Nitrosospira lacus: one gene and its partner. The protein of the gene in region 2 interacts with the protein of the main gene of each other region in a pairwise test. Links are inferred from orthologs where the notes say so. Each region holds a gene or a part of one and is shown on either strand. Other genes may lie near its edges.

Region 1 (2,881 bases), 370 kb from region 2 along the record:
CAGCCGTATTCTCATCCCACAATCGCTCTGCTTTTTGTTCGCTATCTTTTTTGTCTTTTGAAAACTTTTCATCGAACCAGCGTCCGTTATACGTTCCTGCTTGGGCGGCAAACGTGCCGTGTACCTCCCAGTAACTACGGGGGACAAATTTCCTGATCGCATCTTCCCGCTCAATCAGAATTGCTAAGGTCGGAGTTTGTACCCGTCCCACGGTGGTCTTATGAAAACCACCCTCCTGAGAATTGAACGCGGTCATGGCGCGAGTGCCATTTATACCCACAAGCCAGTCGGCTTCCGACCGGCTGACGGCCGCTTCCGCCAATGGCTGAACAGCGATATCGTCAAGCAATTTGGTAAATCCCTCGCGAATTGAGGCGGGAGTCATCGATTGCAGCCAAAGTCGCTTCACCGGCTTTTTGTTTCCCGCATGACGCGCAATGTAACGAAAAATCAATTCTCCTTCGCGTCCCGCATCGCAGGCATTGATAAGCGCGTTCACATCTTTGCGTTTGATGAGTTTAGTTAAAAGCTTCAGGCGCGATTCTGATTTCTCGATAGGATTAAGATCAAAGTACGGCGGGATTACCGGTAAATTGGAAAAACTCCATTTTCCGCGTTTGACTTCGTATTGTTCGGGTACCGCCAGCTCAAGCAAGTGGCCGATAGCTGATGACAGCACGTACTCATCGCTCTCGAAATAGTCGGTATGCTTGGTGAACCCCCCCAGTACCCGCGCAATATCGGCGGCGACGGAAGGTTTCTCGGCGATGATTAAGGTTTTTCCCATGAAACTCCTGTGAACACTCCGTGATTGGGTAGCGGTCTTGCGAAAGCACACACTATTGCCGGGCGGCAACAGCCCAGCTTTCGCAAGAAGAATTACCAGTACTTTACGCTCAACCGCTTTTCCGGGATTACACGGATGGCGAGAACAAGCGGACTCTGGCGCAGCTACCGAAGCCGCTGGTAGGATCCGCCCGGCAGCAGGGCAACCACGCCATCCAGTTCAAGCGGCAATAGCATCGCCGATACCGTTTCCGCCGTCAAGCCACTACGGGTGCACAGTGTATCGATGTCGGCAGCATCATGGCCGAGATATCTCAGCAGCAGCGATTCTTTTGCGGTAGGTTCATTAGTACCATTGACCGCAATTTGCGCGGACTGATACCCCAGCTCATCCAGTATATCGTCGGCGCTTTCGACCAATTTTGCCCCCTGCTTGATAAGCGCGTGACAACCCTTTGATAATGGAGAATGAATCGAACCGGGAATGGCAAATACGTCTCGCCCCTGCTCCAGCGCCTGTCGTGCAGTGATAAGAGAACCGCTTTGCAGCGCGGCTTCCACCACCAGGCAACCCCGGCTCATGCCGCTGATGATGCGGTTGCGGCGTGGAAAGTTGCTACCCACGGCGGGAGTGCCCAATGGAAACTCGGACACAAGCACTCCATGTTCCGCCAGCTCATGGGCAAGATCCCGGTTGCGTGCAGGATAAACGATATCCAGGCCGGTTCCCACTACGCCAATACTGGCAGCCGTGCCACGCAGACCCCCACGATGGGCTGCGGCATCCACGCCGAGCGCCATTCCACTCACTATGCAAAGTCCCGCGTTACTGGCAGCCGCGGCAAAAGCTTCCGCATTGGAAAGCCCTTGAGGTGTGGCGTTACGGCTGCCGACCACGGCAAGAGCGGGTGAATTCAGCAGTTCCCGTTTCCCTTTGAGGTAAAGAAGCGGCGGCGGATCTGCAATATTGAGCAGCATCAAAGGGTAATCGGGATCAGCCAGCGTCATGACCGAGTTGACAGGGTCTTCGAGCCATTTGAGCGTTACCGCAATTTTTTCTCTGGCCACCCCTTGCACAATACTGTCCGCCACCTTTTTCTTCACCAAGCCGGCTAGGGCGGCAGCTTTCGCTGAGAAAATGCCGGCGGGGCTGCCGAAAGCCACCAGCAATCGCCGAATTGACTCGTCGCCGAGACCATCAATCAAGCCAAGTGCAAGCCAGGATTCAATATCCTCGATCGGCTTTGTCTTTGTATGAGTCAACTCGTAAATCCGGTAGTTGGACGGGGTGGATTCTTCCAAAAAATAAGAATCGAATAACAAAAGAATTCTTTACGAATCATAATCCTATGACTGAAAAATAAGCGCTAAGCTGCCGAATTCAGGTTCAAATGAATGGTACGGTATTCGTACTGCTTCGATTGCCCCGGTTCACAGCTTTTTTACCGGGAAGCCATTGATTCTTTAAGAAAGCTCCAGGCAAAGCCTCTCAAGCCATTGCCCGGATCAACAAATTAGTAATCAGACTGTCCGAAACTTTGTATCGGTGTCTTCGGCGGGGTGACTGGACTCAAGCTCCGGCCCAAATCAGGATATAATGGACTTACGCTTGGAGAATCATTGGTATAGAAACTCCGGACAGGGGTCAAACCAAACATCGTAATAGTACAGTTTAAATTCTGCATTTAGATTATTAAATGCGCAAGTCTTTTTATGGCAATTCTGCAGATACTACAGTACCCGGATGAACGGCTGCACACCATAGCGAGCCGAGTACCGAAGGTTACTGACGAGATTCGGGCTTTGGTAGACGATATGGCAGAAACCATGTACTCCGCTCCTGGAATTGGACTGGCGGCGACCCAGGTTGACGTGCATCAGCGTGTCATCGTAATCGACATCTCCGATACCCATAACCAGCTGCATGTGTTGATCAATCCTGAAATCACCGCTCGCAGCGGTGAGTCTGACTACGAAGAAGGTTGCCTGTCGGTACCGGGAATCTTCGGGAAGGTGGAGCGCGCGGAGCGGGTCACCGTCGAGGCGTGGAATCGCGATGGCAATCCGTTCGTGCTCGATGCCGATGGCTTGCTGG
Region 2 (16,887 bases):
CTATTTTCGTTAATAATACTCGACATGCTCCGCGGGTAGGAAAACGTACCAAACGCGATTTGCCACCTGATGCTCCACGCCGCGTTACGATCACATTCCGTGGGGCGCCCATTTCCGGAAAGACTTTGGAGGGAATATCATGAACTACACATTAAGCTCGAACGCTTGGATCAAGCGCTTGATGATAATCGCGTTGATCATGCTCCTGCCGGCATGTCAAAGCGCGGAGACGAGACGTGCAGGCGGCCTGATTGGCAGCATTGCCGGCTCAATTGGAGGAAGTTATCTGGGTGGCTATCTGGGCGGGGGCACGGCGGGCCGCATCGCCGGCGCGGTTGCGGGAGGCCTTGCCGGCTATTACGTAGGTGCCGGAATTGGAGGCTATCTTGGAAAGGAAGATAAGCAAAAAATGGCCCAGGCATCACAAACAGCGTTCGATACCGGCCAAACGCAAACCTTCAGCAACCCGGATACGGGCGTGAAGGGCAGGGCTGAAATTGTCCCTTCGACACAAACCGCCCAGCAGGGCGATGACTGCAAGACAATCAGGCAAACCATCGTGCTCAAGGATGGAAAAACGGTTACTGAAGATATAAAAAGCTGTAAAAATCCACAGTGAAGTGCTTCGGGAACAGGAAAAGAATAGGGGGACTCTGGGCGGTGGCGGAGCCGATAGCCGGCATCGCGTTCACGGGCGCCGGCCCAAAGACCCGCACATGAGCACACCCACGCAGGCCACGCGTGGGACTTGCGCGCGGCGGCGGCTCGGCCCGCGCGCTGGGCGCATATAGGAATGATCCGCATGCTGGAGCAGGCATCCGCCGGGACGTGTGTGCGGAACATTCATCGGCGCACTGGTCGGGTGCTGCCTACGCGGCAGGCGACTTGGACCACTCTCGAACAATGAGTGCCTGGATTGGATGTCAGGGAGATGATCGCCAGCGCGCGGCAGAGCGTGTCGCGCACCATCTTTTCGTGCGTCGAGAAACTTAACGTCAGATTTGTCGGATTTATTTCGCTTTGATCGTCAAAGCATTCCGTGACGTCAACACATCCCAATAAAAATCGGCACCCATGGGTCTCTTGTCCAACCGTTAAGCCCCACAGGGATATGCAGCATGGCAACGATGCAAGCAGTACTGCTGACGCATGATCAGTTCTGGACCTGCAGACGATTCAGAATCCTAATCAATTCTATCCAGCGATAACAACTGTATTCACCTCGACAACTGGTCCAGAGCTTTATTTTCCTGCCAAAGATTGGCATTTATCAATAAATGCTTGCCGCTCAGCTTCCTTGTCGAAAGTTGGAAGCACCGCCTGCATCCCTGCGCCAGAACAATTCGTTGAATTCACTTCAGGAGCCCCGCCACCACAACCAATCAAAGTGGCACCAAGGGCAATAACAAATATATATTTAGAACTCATTAAATCCTTCCTCTTTAAAAAATCATCAATAGCTTGAACTTCGCGCAATTCGGACAGTCAAGAACGCCCAATCTCAAACATTAGCGGCAGGTATTTCGAAGGGGATACGTGAAAGCAATCATTGTATCATGAGGCTCTTGGTGGCATACGCCCGGTATTTCCCTGGACCTTAGGGCCGACCATCCCCGCGCTGATAGAATCAGTTTCACGCGAAACAGAATAAGCTGCTGGCGCGAGAAGATAGCCTGGCAGTTTTTCATTTATGAGCAGGGAAATAACCAGGTAAAACGCCGTACCATGCCATTGGCTGCATTTTAAAAATGTCGCAAACCGTGAAAAAAAGCCCACACGGCAGCAACCCTTATGGATAGTGGCGCCCTGAAATCTATTGAAGCATCAGAACCTGACAATAATGACGTTTATATGTCCTATACTGATCTCAATCCTGTCTGTTTCGTAGAATATTGTATAGAGTTCATTCGGATTCTGGCAGCGTCGGCAAAGCTTAAGCAGAGCGCACGAATAGAGGTGATTATGGATAAATCGAAATGGGCATCAAGCTCTATCTGCTGCTACCGTTTCATCCCTATATCAAAATAAGACTTGGCTTGAAAATGACAGAGTTTTGCATGAACTAATTCTCAAGGTGAAATTAAATATCGAGGGGGAAACAACCAAAGGAGGCATCCGATGGAAAATACAGGCAAGTCCCAAAAAGGAACAGCGCTGACGTATGTAAGAAATTCTCTGGCCACGCCCCTAGCCGGTGTGGCCACAGTCCTATACGTTATATGGCAGTTAGTGGCGGAGCAGCAGCTTTTCCTGCGCACATTTCTTGTGGAGCGAATGGGCAGACGCGGTGTAGCGAAACTGCCGTTGGGATATGGCAACGTGTTGGCGCTGAAGAGCATCATGTTGTGTCAACACCTCTCCCATAATCCTGACGCGTTGCGGGATATCCGTCGGCATACGGAACAGCGGATACTGCGGCGATTGCAAAACTACGGCGTACCGCGCAGGCAAGCACTGGCAATCCTCGAGTATGGGCCTGGCGAGATCGAGCCGCGCCAGTTTTACCGCGAGCACGTCAAACGGTCCATCCCGTGCGTGCTACGCGGATTTGTAGAAAATGCAGCCGCCGACTGGACACTCGCAAGCCTTGCTGAACGATTTCCAAACACCGTGGTACAGGCTTTGGACAAGGGCACCAAGAAGATGGTGAATACCTCCCTGCGTCAGATCGCTGAAGATCGCCGCCGCAATTTCATCCCACAACAATTGCTGCTCGACCAAAACCCCGTTTTTTACAAATATTTTGGTATCCCGCGCTCACAAGGATATTTTCCGGTCCTGGGCAGGCCGTCGAAACCTGTTCTGAGTTTTCTGATTCTCGGCCTGGGGAAGGGGTTGAACGCCAACTATCACTGCGAGGAAGGTCCCAACTGGTATCTGGCGGTATCCGGATCAAAACGCTGGACGTTGGTTGAGTCCGAATATTCCTGGTTGTTATATCCGGCGGCGCGCGGGAATGGGATGCGACGGTTTGCAGAGTTCAGCGCCGATGAAAATGGCGAACCGAGCGATCGTCATGCTTATGCGCTGGTGGAATACGCGCCACGCTACGAGTTTGACCTGCACCCGGGTGATGTATTGTTTTTTCCGGCATGGATGTGGCACAAGACGATCAACCTCGATGAAGAGGGTCTAGGAGTTACCTGTCGGTACACGGCGCCAACGCAGATCTCAAACAGGTATTTCCGGGGCCTGCAACTACTCTCGGATGGTTTCTGGAAAAGCTGCGTTGAAGTCATCAGCTGCAGCATACGGGGCAATATTGGCGATCTAGCCGCCGACACCGACCACAATGAGCAGGAAACCACGTTTTACTGAGAGAACCCGTCTTTCGCCTTTGAAGGATGAATATGACGACTTCTGTTGATAGCTGATAAATTGAAACAGTTGGCAGGAGCCATTCACAAATCCCCAGCACAAGGATTTTCCACAAACCGAAGATGTCCGTGAAAGTGCTGAGACATGCCACGTGTCAGATAACGTGGCATTCACGCGCCGGTGTTACCAGATTAACCGAACCTCATACACATTAAGGGAGCCCGCCCCGAAGGATCATGTCAACAAGCCGCAGTTACGCATTTTGGGGAAACTGGGTGCTTGAGCACCCTTTTGGGGTGCTATCAACAGTGATCGTGCTCGGCATTTTGGCCGCCCACTACACGGTCGGCCATTTGCGCATTGATACCGATACCGGCAACCTCATTGCTCCCGATGCGCCTTTTCAGCAATACCGCCGTCATTATGAGCAAGCTTTTTCACAGGATTTGAGCACGCTATTGCTGGTGATTGAATCAGATACGCCTGAACTGACCAAATCCGCCAGCAGAAGATTGCTGGATCTGCTCAGCAACGACACGGATCACTTCAATTCGGCCTACATTCCCAATGACAACGAATTTTTCCGTCAGAACGGCCTGCTTTATCTGGATACTGACGCGTTGCAGACGCTGTCCAATGATCTGTCGGTCGCCCAGCCGTTTATCGGCAGAATCGCGCAGCAACCCAATCTGACCGGTTTCTTTTCTATTTTTGAGGATGCCCTGAAGGCCACGGATAAGGCGGCAACAGAAAAGAACCAGCTCATGCCTATTGACTTGGCCTCGCTGGCCGACAAGATTTCCCTTGTTTTGCATAAAACGCTCAATGGCGAAAATGCCTTGCTTTCCTGGGAATCATTGATTGCCGAAAAGAAAAGACATGCTGGCAAGGCCTTTATCATTGTCTCACCCAAGCTCGATCATTCGGAGATCCGTCCCGCCCAAGGTGCGATCGAGGCTATCCGCAAGGCCGCGGCGGACATTCAGGATCCCGCTCTGCCGGCTGTCAAGGTTTGGGTGACCGGCGAAATTGGCCTTGAAGATGATGAGCTTGCAGGCATGAGCAGCGGCACCTTTACCGCCAGCGTGTTCTCCGTAGTACTGGTGTTATTTATTTTATTGATTGCCTACCGATCCGTTTTACTCACGGTAGTCACGTTGCTGACCCTGGCCCTGGGCATGGTTTTCTGCGGGGCATTCGCAGCTATTGCTGTAACGGAATTAAACCTCATTTCACTTGCTTTTGCAGTATCCAATATCGGCCTGGGCGTGGAATATGCCATTCATTTTTGCTTGCGCTATCGGGACAATTTGAAGGATCATGTCGATAAGGAGCTGGCGCTACGCGATACTTTCATAACCGTGGGGCCCTCGCTATTATTGGCCGCCGGCACCACCTCCATCGGGCTTTACGCGTTTATACCGACTGATTACAAAGGCGTCGCCGAGCTTGGGCTGCTGGCAGGGACCAGCCTGTTTATTTGCCTGTTGATCACATTGATTTCCCTCCCGGCGCTGTTAAAAATCTTGCCGGCCCCGCGGAAGTTCCGGTTGGAGAAAGGCCAACATCCACTCTCAAACCTGTCCAGGAAACTGGCGACGTTACCGCTCATTTATGCCAAACCGATTTCCATTGCGACCCTCGTTTTGGCTCTGATCTCAATCGTATTGGCATTTAATGTGAAAACCGATTTCAGTCCAATCAACCTCCGCGATCCGAATACCGAATCCGTCATCGCGTTCAAAGAATTGATGGCAGACGAGGAGACCACGCCGCTGACGTTGAACGTGCTGACCAAGGATGAAAACAGCACCAAAATCCTGCAACAAAAGCTGTCCGCATTAGCTTCGGTTGATAAAACCATCAGCCTTTTTGACCTTCAGCCCACGGACCAGGATGAAAAACTGGCTGTGATTGAAGAGCTGGGGCTGATACTCGGTCCGCAGGGACAGCAGTTCCCTCAACTTAAAATCGATGCCGACCCGGTTCCCGGTATCACCCGTTTGATCAAAACCATCGATGTCCTCCTGCCCCAAAAAACTGGTGACCGCGACCGCGAGTCATTGACACGCTTAAAAAAAGAATTACAGGAAATTCTGACCGAACTCAAGGCACTGCCAGAACCAGGCCAAAAGGTTTTCATTGAAAAAATACAGACCGCGCTGCTCGGTACCTTGCCGCCGGTCATGAAAGAATTGTCAGTAAGCCTGGAAGCCAGAAACATCAGTTTGACCGATCTGCCTCCCGATATCAGGGAGCAGTGGCTGAGCAAGGACGGTTTATTCCGCGTCCAGATCTTTCCGAAAAAAGACCTGAATGATCTAGCCAATCTGAAGGAATTCATTGCCGAAGTGCAAACGGTCGCACCGGAAACAACCGGCCTGCCGATTATATATTGGGAATCCATGAAGGAAGTCGTCCAGGCTTTTCAGCAGGCTATTGTGATTGCCCTGGTTGCCATTGCAGTGGTTTTGCTCGCCATCCGGCGCAGTTTTCTGGATACTGCGCTCGTCATGGTAACGCTTATACTGGCAGGACTGTTTACCATGGCCAGCGCGGTACTTACCCACACCCCCATTAATTTTGCCAACATCATCGCCCTGCCGCTATTATTGGGACTGGGAGTCGACAATGGCATCCACATGCTCGCAAAGCTGCATTCGCTTTCCGAAGAGGAGAACATCTATGAGTCCAGCACCGCCAGAGCCATAGTTTTTGGGGCACTTACCACTTCCTCCAGCTTTGGGGGATTGGCTTTCTCGCCGCACGTCGGTATCTCCAGCATGGGCTTGATCATTACCGTGGGCATATTCTGGATCATGGTTTGCACGTTTATTATCCTTCCTGCGCTGAGTAGACTGATATTAAGCCATAAGGAAAGTATGCGGCCTCGACGAGCGGGGTGAACGCGACGCGGCCCAGAACCCGCAGCACGGGCGAATACTTCAGTTCGCGGGAAATGTCTCTTTGCGCTTTTATATTCATGGACGACTCCCGGAAGCAGTTTAATTTATCAAAACCGTATACCGGAATGGTCATATTCATAGGTCAAAACTTTATCTAACGACCGGCAACTCGTTACAATCCCCCGCGTGGTTCGTACCCTTGAAGCTAAGGGCGCATGGACCCGCTCCGGATTGTTCCTTCGGATGCCAAATGAACGGTGCTGATGATACTTCCTGTTGGGATTGCTGAGACGTGGCGATACACATGCCTGTGCCTATCCTTTTCGTCAACTACGATCACTTAGCAACTAGGGCCAAGCACATGCCGGTCCATAGATCAAAGTAGCAATATAGTAACTAGTAACAAAGCCAAAAACGAGTATCGTTGGCGCCCTGAACACGAATCGAACGTGTGACCTACCCCTTAGGAGGGGGTTGCTCTATCCACTGAGCTACCAGGGCGATAGCTGCATTTTACGCTAATATGCCGGTATGAATAAACCAGCCGCAGCCCCTGAAGAAAATACCGCTACTCGCCAAAAACTCCCTCGCACCGTTGTCGTTCTTGGTCTGGTCAGTTTCTTCAACGATTTCGCCTCCGATATTGTCATTCCGCTCATTCCCATATTATTGGCGACGGTGCTGGCCGCTGGACCGGTCGCTCTGGGATTTATAGAGGGTGTTGCCGACGCGGTGGCGAGCCTGCTCAAGCTGTGGTCGGGGCGGCATTCGGACGTCATGAGCGGGCGACGAAAGAAACTGGCGGTGGCGGGTTATACGCTTTCCAATATCGCCCGCCCGTTGCTGGGGCTTGCCGGTTCCTGGCCTATGATTCTGGTGCTGCGCAGCATCGACCGCGTGGGCAAGGGTCTGCGCAGCGCGCCGCGCGATGCGCTAGTTGCGGATGCAACGCCGCCTGCGATGCGTGGCTATGCCTTCGGTTTTCACCGGGCACTGGATAACGCGGGAGCGGTGGCGGGTAGCCTGGTTGCGGCCGCCGCGCTGGCATGGGCCGGTATGAGCCTGACGGAAGTGATACTCTGGTCGGCCGTGCCGGGTTTTGTCGCGGTGCTGCTGCTGGGCGCTGGTGTCAAGGAAGAGAGACAGGGAGAGGCCGCCGCTGTTCATGCTCCCGTGGTGCTGCCGCCTTTACGCTGGTCGGTGTTATCCCTGCCGATGCGCCAGTATCTGCTGGTACTGATGCTGTTTACATTTGCCCGCGCCTCGGAAACTTTTATCCTGCTGCTGGGGCACCAATTAGGCGTGGGCGTAGTCGAATTATTGTTGCTGTGGTCGGCCTTGAATCTAGCCAAGGCGGCCACCTCCACTTGGGGCGGGCAATTGGCCGATAGCTGGGGGCGCGGCGCACTGATGCTGATCGGATGGGCAACATTCTCGATCTCGTTTTTGCTGCTGGGCACGGTTACGGATAGCATCGGGCTGTGGACGGTGAGCATTTTTTATGGTCTTTGCGCAGGCATGAGCGAAGGCGCGGAACGGGCGATTATCAGTGATTATGCGGAACCTCGCGAGCGCGGAACGGCTTTCGGCTGGTACCATCTGATGGTGGGCATTGCGGCGATTCCGGCGGGGTTGCTGTTCGGCTCCATCTGGCAATTTCAAAGTGCAGAAATGGCATTCTTTTTTGCTGGTGGGCTGGCGGCTATTGCGGCACTATTGTTGCGGTTTTGGGCTTGGCCGGTTAGAAAATTGGATGAGGCTGATAAATGAAAGGACAAGGGATAATGGGAAGTGCTTGATGGGTTGCGCTTCGTTCCAGCCATCATGCGAAATATATGGGGGATTTATGAGAATACTTTCAATACTTGCGACTTTGATGGCAATGGTTCTGTTTCTTGGGAGTCATGCCGCCCGTGCCGAGCCGCTCAAGGTGGGACAGCCGGCGCCGGATTTCAGTCTCCCCGATCAGAACGACAAAACTCATAAGCTCGCGGATTATCGCGGCAAGTGGCTGGTGTTGTATTTCTATGTCAAGGACGACACGCCCGGCTGCACCGAGCAGGCGTGCAAATTTCGCGACGATATCCATCAACTCACCGATCTGGGTGCACAAGTGCTCGGCGTGAGCGTGGATGATAGTGCCAGCCATGCCAATTTCGCCAGGAAATATAATCTGCCCTTCCCGCTTCTCGCGGATAGCAAGGGCGGGACCGCCGCGCGCTACGATTCACTGCGGGGCGATGGCGGTATGGCCAAGCGCAATACCTTCCTGATCGACCCGCAAGGCAGGATTGCCAAAATTTATTTGTCGGCCAGCACTTCGCGTAACTCCGCCGAAGTGATCGAGGATTTAAAGAGGCTGAAGGGTTCGTGAATGGACTTATAGCTGGTAAGTGGAGCTGTGTAGCTTTGGATTTCAAGATTCAATCATAAGGAAATATTCATTATGGCAAAATTGACCGAAGACCAGTTGGCGCAACTGAAAACATCCCTGCAACAACGTTATCTGGATTTGCGGGAAGAAGTCCGGGGTGAACTGGAAAGTTCAGGCGAACAGCGTTATATCGAGCTGGCGGGTAGTGTGCGCGATGCCGGCGACGGTTCGGTGGCGGATTTGCTGCTGGATATCAATACCGCCATGGTGGACCGGCAGGTGCATGAAATGCGTGAGGTGGAGACTTCCTTAAAACGTTTGGCGGAGCTGAATTTCGGTGATTGTATCGATTGCGGTAGTGAAATCGGTTTTGACCGGCTGATGGCTTATCCCACTGCATTACGATGCGTGCGCTGCCAGGACGTGTATGAGAAAACCTATTCCCACGAGGGAACTCCAACCCTTTAGTAAGCGCATGACGATGGAGTCATCGTTGCAAGGCATTATCTCGCAGGTGCCGATTTGAGCAGCACCAGCACCGCGCCACTGCCGCCGTCCTCGGGTCTGGCCTGACAAAAAGCCAGTACGTCATTGCGCTGCGAAAGCCAGCTTCCTATCCTGACCTTCAATACCGGCCCGTGAGACTTTGAGCCGAGCCCCTTGCCATGTATCACGCGCACGCAACGGAAACCGCGTTCGTTACTGGTATCGAGAAAAGTCACCAGTTCCCTGCGCGCTTCGTCGCGGGTGTATCCATGCAAATCAAGTTGCGCCTGAATTCCCCAATGGCCGCGCCGCAACCGGCGCAAGGTCTGGCGCGAAACCCCAGGGCGCAGGAATGACCACTCATTTCCCGCTTCCATCTCCAGCGGAATATGATCGGAGAGCGAGTCATCCGGCATGATTTGCTCATCACGCGAAATCTGGCGCGGGAGGGGTGGAGGTTGCCTGCGGGTATGGAGCGTCTTGTCAGGTTTGGGCAGCGGCGCTACGTCCCGAACCGCATTGCGGAACAATGCGGTGTCGTCATCGACGATTCCGGATACGGCCGCATCATCGGTGGCAGGCTCGGTTGCCGACTTCTTGCCCCGCCGTTTCATATAAATTTCTCAAGCCGCGGTTGCTCGACGTTTACTCAATTCGAAACGTCGAGATACTTTTCCGCATCCAGCGCCGCCATGCAGCCGGTACCCGCGCTGGTCACCGCCTGGCGGTAGATATGATCCTGCACGTCGCCCGCGGCGAATACGCCCGGGAGGCTGGTGGCAGTGGCATTGCCTTCGTTACCGCCCCTGGTCAGGATGTAGCCATTTTTCATTTCCAGTTGTCCCTGAAAAATATCGGTATTGGGCTTATGCCCGATCGCGATGAATACGCCTTGCAACGCCACCGTCTTGCCTGAGCTGTCCTGGGTACTTTTGATGCGCATGCCGTTAACGCCGGAATTATCCCCCAGCACTTCGTCCAGCACGTGGTTGAGTTCCAGCTTGACGTTGCCATTTTTTACCCTGTCCATCAATTTATCGATCAGGATTTTTTCCGAGCGGAATTTGTCGCGCCGATGTACAACCGTGACATTCCGTGCGATGTTCGAAAGATAAAGGGCCTCCTCCACCGCCGTGTTTCCGCCGCCCACCACCGCTACATCCTGCCCCTTGTAGAAAAACCCGTCGCAGGTGGCGCATCCCGACACGCCCCTGCCCATATACGCTTCCTCCGAAGGCAGCCCCAGGTACTGCGCGGAGGCCCCGGTGGCGATAATCAGGGCATCGCACGTGTACGTGCCTTGATCGCCGATCAGCGTGATGGGTTTATCGGTAAGTTTGGCGGTATGAATATGATCGAAAATGATCTCGGTGTTAAAGCGTTCCGCATGTTTCTGAAAGCGTTCCATCAATTCCGGGCCTTGCACGCCCATGGCATCCGCCGGCCAGTTATCGACGTCGGTAGTGGTCATGAGCTGGCCGCCCTGGGCCATGCCGGTAATGAGTACAGGCTTGAGGTTGGCGCGTGCGGCATAAACCGCCGCGCTGTAGCCGGCGGGACCGGAACCGAGGATGAGGAGGCGGGAGTGTTTGCTTGTCATTGTACGTATGTAAGATTTATTTTTAAAAAAACAAGTTCCTGATGGCGCTACAGCCGTTGTTCAACCCACCCGGCCACGCTCTCCAGTGCGGCAGGCAGGTTATCCGGCTGCGTTCCACCTGCCTGGGCCATGTCGGCGCGCCCGCCGCCTTTGCCGCCGACCTGCAAGGCAACAAAATTAATCAGTTCACCCGCCTTGACCTTCGTCGTGAGATCGGCGCTGACGCCCGCGATCAGCTTGACCGTTTCCGCATCTATAGCGGCCAGCACGACGACACAGGATTTGAATTTATCCTTGAGCTTGTCCAGCGTTTCGCGCAGAGCCCTCGAATCCACATCTTCAAGACAGACCGCCAGGACTTTTGCGCCTTTCACCTCCCGCGCCTGCCCGGCGAGATCATCGCCCTGCGAACTGGCAAGTTTCGATTTCATGCGTGCAAGTTCTTTTTCCAGCTGTTTTACATTATCGAGAATCTGGGTAATACGAGCGGCGGCTTCCCGCGGCTGCACCTTCACTGCATCCGCCACCTGCTGCAATTGCGATTCCTGCTGCTGGATATACGCCAATGCGCCCTCTCCGGTTACCGCTTCCACGCGCCGCACCCCGGCCGCCACGCCGCTCTCGGCAACGATCTTGAATAATCCGATGTCACCCGTGCGCTTGACGTGTGTGCCGCCGCACAACTCACGCGAGGAACCAATATCCAGCACACGCACTTCGTCGCCATATTTCTCACCGAACAGCATCATCGCACCAGTTTTCTTCGCATCCTCTATCGCCATCATGCGCGCCCCGGTTGCCGCGTTGGTCAGTATTTCCGCATTGACCAGAACTTCGACCTTGCGAATTTCATCATCCGTCATGGGCTGATTATGCGCAAAATCGAAACGCGTTTTATCGGCATCCACCAGCGAGCCTTTTTGCTGCACATGGGCACCCAGTACCTCGCGCAACGCCTTGTGCATAAGATGGGTGACGGAATGATTACGCTCGGTGCGTGCCCGCGCCTCCGGATTAACCTTTGCCAGCACCTTGTCGCCGATCACCAGCCGCCCGCTGCGCAACAGCCCCTTGTGGCCAAAGACATCCGACTGAATTTTTTGTGTATCCAATACGGCGAAGGTGCCATTGGCAGCAAGCAACTCGCCGCAATCCCCTATTTGCCCACCGGATTCAGCATAAAACGGCGTTTGATCAAGTACGATCACCGCCTCATCACCCGCCTCGATAAAGTCGACCAGGCTGCCTTGCTTGTAAATGGCAAGAACTTGACCTTCATTTCTAAGGCTTTCGTAGCCATGAAACTCCGTCGACGGTCCGTTGTATCTGATGCCGTCTTCCATCGTGAATTTATTGGTTAGCCTCGCTTGATCTTTTTGCTTTGTCATTGCGATATCGAAACGAGCAATATCGACACCAACTCCATGTTCACGGCATACGTCTTGAGTAAGATCAAGCGGAAAACCGTAGGTATCATGCAGCTTGAATGCAACATCTCCTGAAAGAATTCTAAAAGGTTTTAACTCTGATTCATGAACAAGAAATTCTTTATGGGGAAAGTCACTTCCTGCAAGAAGTGAGCTGAATCGAGCTGGTATGTCGGGACCTACATAAACCACATATATTTGTTCGTATTCTATGACGCCGTTCTTAAAGGCATAGATGGAATTGTATATACGATCATATGAGCTGCTATCTTCTGCACCTAAAACAACCTCAACGGGTATTTCCTTGCCACTGTCATTAACTAAACCACCATCAAAGGCATAATTCGTTCCGACGAGATCAACGTAACTCAAACAATACCCGGTTTTTTCCGCTAGCCAGCGCAATACGAAACTTTCCTCAGATGTTGCATAGTGAAGAATTCGCATGCCGCTATCGATAGTTGTTAAGAAACGCTCTTCCTCCTGCTTCAGTACCGCCGCTACGCGAGTTTTGGCTTCGACCAATTCGGGATAGGCGGAGCCCATCACTTTCGCCAGATCGTCCACCAGCAAGTAAAAGAACGGCTGGTTCTGCCCCAGCCTATAGCCATGGCGAATGGCACGGCGGATGATGCGCCGGAGCACATAGCCGCGCCCCTCATTGCCGGGAATCACGCCATCAACGATGAGAAAGGAACAGGCACGTATGTGGTCTGCAATGACTTTGAGAGAATTGCTGGACAAATCAGTCGTGTTCGTAGCTCGCGCCGCCGCTTGGATCAGATCCTGAAACAAATCGATTTCATAATTGCTGTGAACCTGCTGCATTACCGCGGATATACGCTCCAGCCCCATGCCGGTATCCACGGATGGCTTAGGCAGCGGATGCAGCGTACCAGCGCTGTCCCGGTTGTATTGCATGAACACCAGATTCCAGATTTCGACATAGCGATCGCCATCCGCTTCCGGCGTACCGGGCGGGCCACCCGCAATCTCCGGACCGTGATCGTAAAAAATTTCGGAACACGGGCCGCAGGGACCGGTATCGCCCATCTGCCAGAAATTATCCGTGGTGGCGATACGCGTGAAGCGCGACGAGGCAATTCCCACCTCGTTGAGCCAGATATCGGCAGCCTCGTCATCCTCGGCATACACCGTGACCCATAATTTTTCCTGCGGCACCTTGAGGGTAACCGTAAGAAATTCCCATGCAAACTTGATGGCGTTGCGCTTGAAATAATCGCCGAAGCTGAAATTGCCCAGCATCTCAAAGAAGGTATGGTGCCGCGCCGTGTAGCCGACGTTCTCCAGATCGTTATGTTTGCCGCCCGCCCGTACGCAGCGCTGCGAACTCGCCGCGCGCACATAGGACCGCTTATCCTGGCCGAGAAATACATCCTTGAACTGCACCATGCCCGCGTTGGTGAACAATAGCGTTGGATCGTTCGCGGGAACGAGGGGGCTCGACGCGACCACCGTGTGGCCGTGCGACGCAAAGAATTCGAGAAATTTTTGTCTTATTTCGCTGCTTTTCATACCGGCTTCACTGAACATATAGGCGTAGCGGCTAACGCCGCGATATCTCCGTTACCGTCATTCCCAGCGATTCGCCATTGATAATGGCAATATTCGCCACCTTCACCTTGACGGTGATTTTTTCATTCATCCTGGGCAGATCGGCTTCCGTCAGGATAGTAATTTCTCCGCTATCGTCCTTCAATACGTAGGCTTTTGTATTAAATAGCGGAATGCGCGTAAGGCCTTTTGCGACGCCCTGCAGCGTGACTTCCTTGCCATCAAAATTGGCGGGGGAGGTATTGATTTCGTTAATAGGCGTCGCGTTGATGGCGCCGCAACTCACGGCCAGAATCCCTATGACAACCGCCATTACAATCTGAACAAGGCAATTCCTCATGCTTCTTCCTTGTCAGCATGGCGCAACACCTGACGTATCGCTTCCGCCGTAAATCCCCGCCCCATGAGGAAACGCATTTGTCTGCCAAGTTCTTTCGCATTGGCGGGCATCGCACCAAACTTTTTCCGCCATACTTCGCGCGCGGTTTCCTGCTCGGTTTCCCTGAGATTGGGCAACGCCGCGGCGATTAAATTCTCCGCGATGCCCTTTTCACGCAATTCATGAACGATCCGTTGACTGCCAAACTTGCTTTTACGCATGTGTATCACCTGCTCCACCATGCGCACGGCTGACAAAAAGCCGCGTTGTTCAAGCGTGTCCAGCAAGGAAGAAAGTTCTTCGGAAGTTTGAGCATGAGGCGCGAGCTTTCTTTCCAGCTCGAGCCGGGAGTGCTCCCGCCGCGCCAGATAGCCCAAGGCTCGGGTTTTCAGGTTCGGCTCGATACGCCGCGGCAATTTCACGACAGCATCATGACGATATCATGACAGCACAATTATTCCGCGTCGACAGTTTCGGCCTGACTGGCGACGCCCACGGCTGCGCGGATCTTCGATTCGATTTCCATCGCCACATCGTGGTGCTCTTTCAGATATTCGCGGGCATTGTCCTTGCCCTGGCCTATTTTGTCTCCCTTATAGGCATACCAGGCGCCGGATTTCTCGATCAGCTTGTGTTGTACGCCCAGTTCGACGATTTCACCTTCGCGCGAAATCCCCTCGCCGTAGAGTATATCGAATTCGGCCTGCTTGAATGGCGGCGCAACCTTGTTCTTGACCACCTTGACGCGCGTTTCGCTGCCGATCACCTCATCGCCTTTTTTGATGGAACCGGTCCGGCGTATGTCGAGACGCACCGATGCGTAGAATTTCAATGCGTTGCCGCCGGTGGTCGTTTCCGGGCTGCCGAACATGACGCCGATTTTCATGCGGATCTGGTTGATAAAAATCACCATGGTATTGCTGCGCTTGATGTTGGCGGTAAGCTTGCGCAACGCCTGTGACATTAATCTCGCTTGCAAGCCCATTTGGGGCTCGCCCATCTCACCTTCGATTTCCGCCTTGGGCGTCAGGGCGGCGACCGAATCCACCACCACCACATCAACCGAGCCCGATCGTACCAGCATATCGGCGATTTCCAACGCTTGCTCACCGTTGTCGGGTTGAGATATCAATAATTCCTGCACATTGACGCCAATCTTTTGCGCGTATTGCGGGTCCAGGGCGTGTTCCGCATCGATGAATGCCGCAGTGCCCCCCATTTTCTGCATTTCCGCGATGACTTGCAGGGTAAGGGTGGTTTTACCGGATGACTCCGGTCCGTAGATTTCAATGACCCGTCCTCGCGGCAGGCCTCCCACGCCCAAGGCAATATCGAGCCCCAGTGAACCGGTGGAAATTACCTGGATGTCCTTGGCAACATCGCTGGCGCCCAAACGCATGATCGAGCCTTTGCCGAACTGTTTCTCGATCTGGGAAAGCGCTGCCGCCAGCGCTTTGCTTCTGTTTTCGTCCATAGTTTTCCTTTTATGAGTGGGTCGGATTATCGCATATGTGCCTTGGCGCGGGAAGGCGAAGGCGGGATGACAACGTGTCCGCAATGGGCTGGTGGAAGCGCAATTTTTTATTTGCTCCTATCGCAGCATCGCGATAGCTGGCAACAGAACCATGTATCCAATGTAAGACAGAGAATCGATGCTAATTTTCTAAGGCAAAATATATGTGTTGAAATAACGCTCCGCCCTGGATGGATCAAGCTTGCGCTCCCGACGGGCATGAACGGCCTGGGTGTATTGTTTAAGATGAGTGTAAGCCACCCGCGCGCTATACCACGCAGCCGCGTTTGCCGGATCATGCTTTACTTCCTGCTGAGCGAGTTTTAACAATACCTGCCACTCCCCTTTCTTCTCCAGCACCATGGTACGGTTAAGCCAATCCAAACCAGTTGTCGTCGTTATCGTCCGAACAGACGGTGTCCGTGTCGATAATTCGTCGATCCAACTCCACCGGTAACGCAAATGTGAAGTTTTGACGGTCTAAAGACTGGAGGGAGAGGAGCCCTATCAGCCGCCCTCGATCATCGACCAGCGCTCCGCTGCTGGAACCTGGAGAGACAGCGACGGAGATGAGCGGTCAACTACCGGATTCAGGTTAAATAAGCATCGTAGCGCATTGGCCGGGCTTATGTGCACCAGCAACCGTAATCGCGCGCAATAAAAAGTGTAAAATGCCGGATTATTTACCGAAAACCGCGGAACCATATGGAAATCAAGGAAATTAACAACGAACCCGCCAATTATCCCAGGCGCAAACCGATCCAGCCGCTGGCATATTTCATCTTCACCACACGCTGGTTGCAACTGCCGCTGTATCTTGGACTGATTCTTGCCCAATGCGTGTACGTGTACCACTTCTGGGTTGAATTGACCGATCTGATTGGCGCCGTCATGGGTAACCAAGCTGCGTTACAGCATATTCTGGATGCGGTGGCCATTGAAGGCGCGGCCAGGCCTACCAAGATCAGTGAAACCACCATTATGCTGGTCGTGCTGGGTTTGATCGACGTGGTGATGATTTCCAATCTGCTCATTATGGTGATTATCGGCGGCTATGAAACATTCGTGTCGCGCATGAATCTGGAGGGCCATCCCGATCAACCGGAGTGGCTGTCGCATGTCAATGCATCGGTGCTAAAGGTCAAACTCGCCACTGCCATTATTGGCATTTCATCTATCCACTTGCTCAAGACCTTTATCAATGCCAATTCGTACGATGAAAAAACCATCATCGCCCAAACCGGAATCCATGTTGTTTTCCTGCTTTCGGCTATTGCAATTGCTTACAGTGACCGCCTCATGTCCGGTA

Evidence for each region.
Region 1: the proteins of recA (region 2) and dprA interact in binary tests that used the Bacillus subtilis proteins (3 or more experiments, as listed by UniProt). The link is inferred for Nitrosospira lacus from one-to-one orthologs.

The regions. Positions count from the first base shown.
Region 1 is NZ_CP021106.3:916,960-919,840, reverse strand. It holds dprA (DNA-processing protein DprA), read right to left. Parts: upstream 2,050-2,881; coding sequence 952-2,049; downstream 1-951. Other genes in the region: def (peptide deformylase), read left to right, coding at 2,500-2,881; EBAPG3_RS04105 (DNA topoisomerase III), read right to left, coding at 1-787. UniProt on the Bacillus subtilis protein: Protein that helps load RecA onto ssDNA during transformation. Binds cooperatively to circular ssDNA, is able to bridge different segments of DNA. Favors the loading of RecA onto SsbA- or SsbB-coated ssDNA and formation of RecA-DNA filaments.
Region 2 is NZ_CP021106.3:532,479-549,365, forward strand. The notes cover bases 13,530-16,321. They hold recA (recombinase RecA), read right to left. Parts: upstream 15,540-16,321; coding sequence 14,520-15,539; downstream 13,530-14,519. Other genes in these bases: alaS (alanine--tRNA ligase), read right to left, coding at 13,530-13,647; EBAPG3_RS02465 (hypothetical protein), read right to left, coding at 13,679-14,026; recX (recombination regulator RecX), read right to left, coding at 14,023-14,487; EBAPG3_RS02480 (hypothetical protein), read right to left, coding at 15,729-15,962; EBAPG3_RS02490 (YqhA family protein), read left to right, coding at 16,284-16,321. In the rest of the region: EBAPG3_RS02410 (surface antigen protein), read left to right, coding at 140-619; entry exclusion lipoprotein TrbK, read right to left, coding at 1,243-1,476; EBAPG3_RS02420 (cupin-like domain-containing protein), read left to right, coding at 2,119-3,318; EBAPG3_RS02425 (MMPL family transporter), read left to right, coding at 3,555-6,224; EBAPG3_RS02435 (MFS transporter), read left to right, coding at 6,756-7,994; EBAPG3_RS02440 (peroxiredoxin), read left to right, coding at 8,071-8,598; EBAPG3_RS02445 (TraR/DksA family transcriptional regulator), read left to right, coding at 8,671-9,066; EBAPG3_RS02450 (Smr/MutS family protein), read right to left, coding at 9,102-9,698; trxB (thioredoxin-disulfide reductase), read right to left, coding at 9,734-10,684; more of alaS, read right to left, coding at 10,732-13,529; more of EBAPG3_RS02490, read left to right, coding at 16,322-16,887. UniProt on the Bacillus subtilis protein: Multifunctional protein involved in homologous recombination, DNA repair and competence.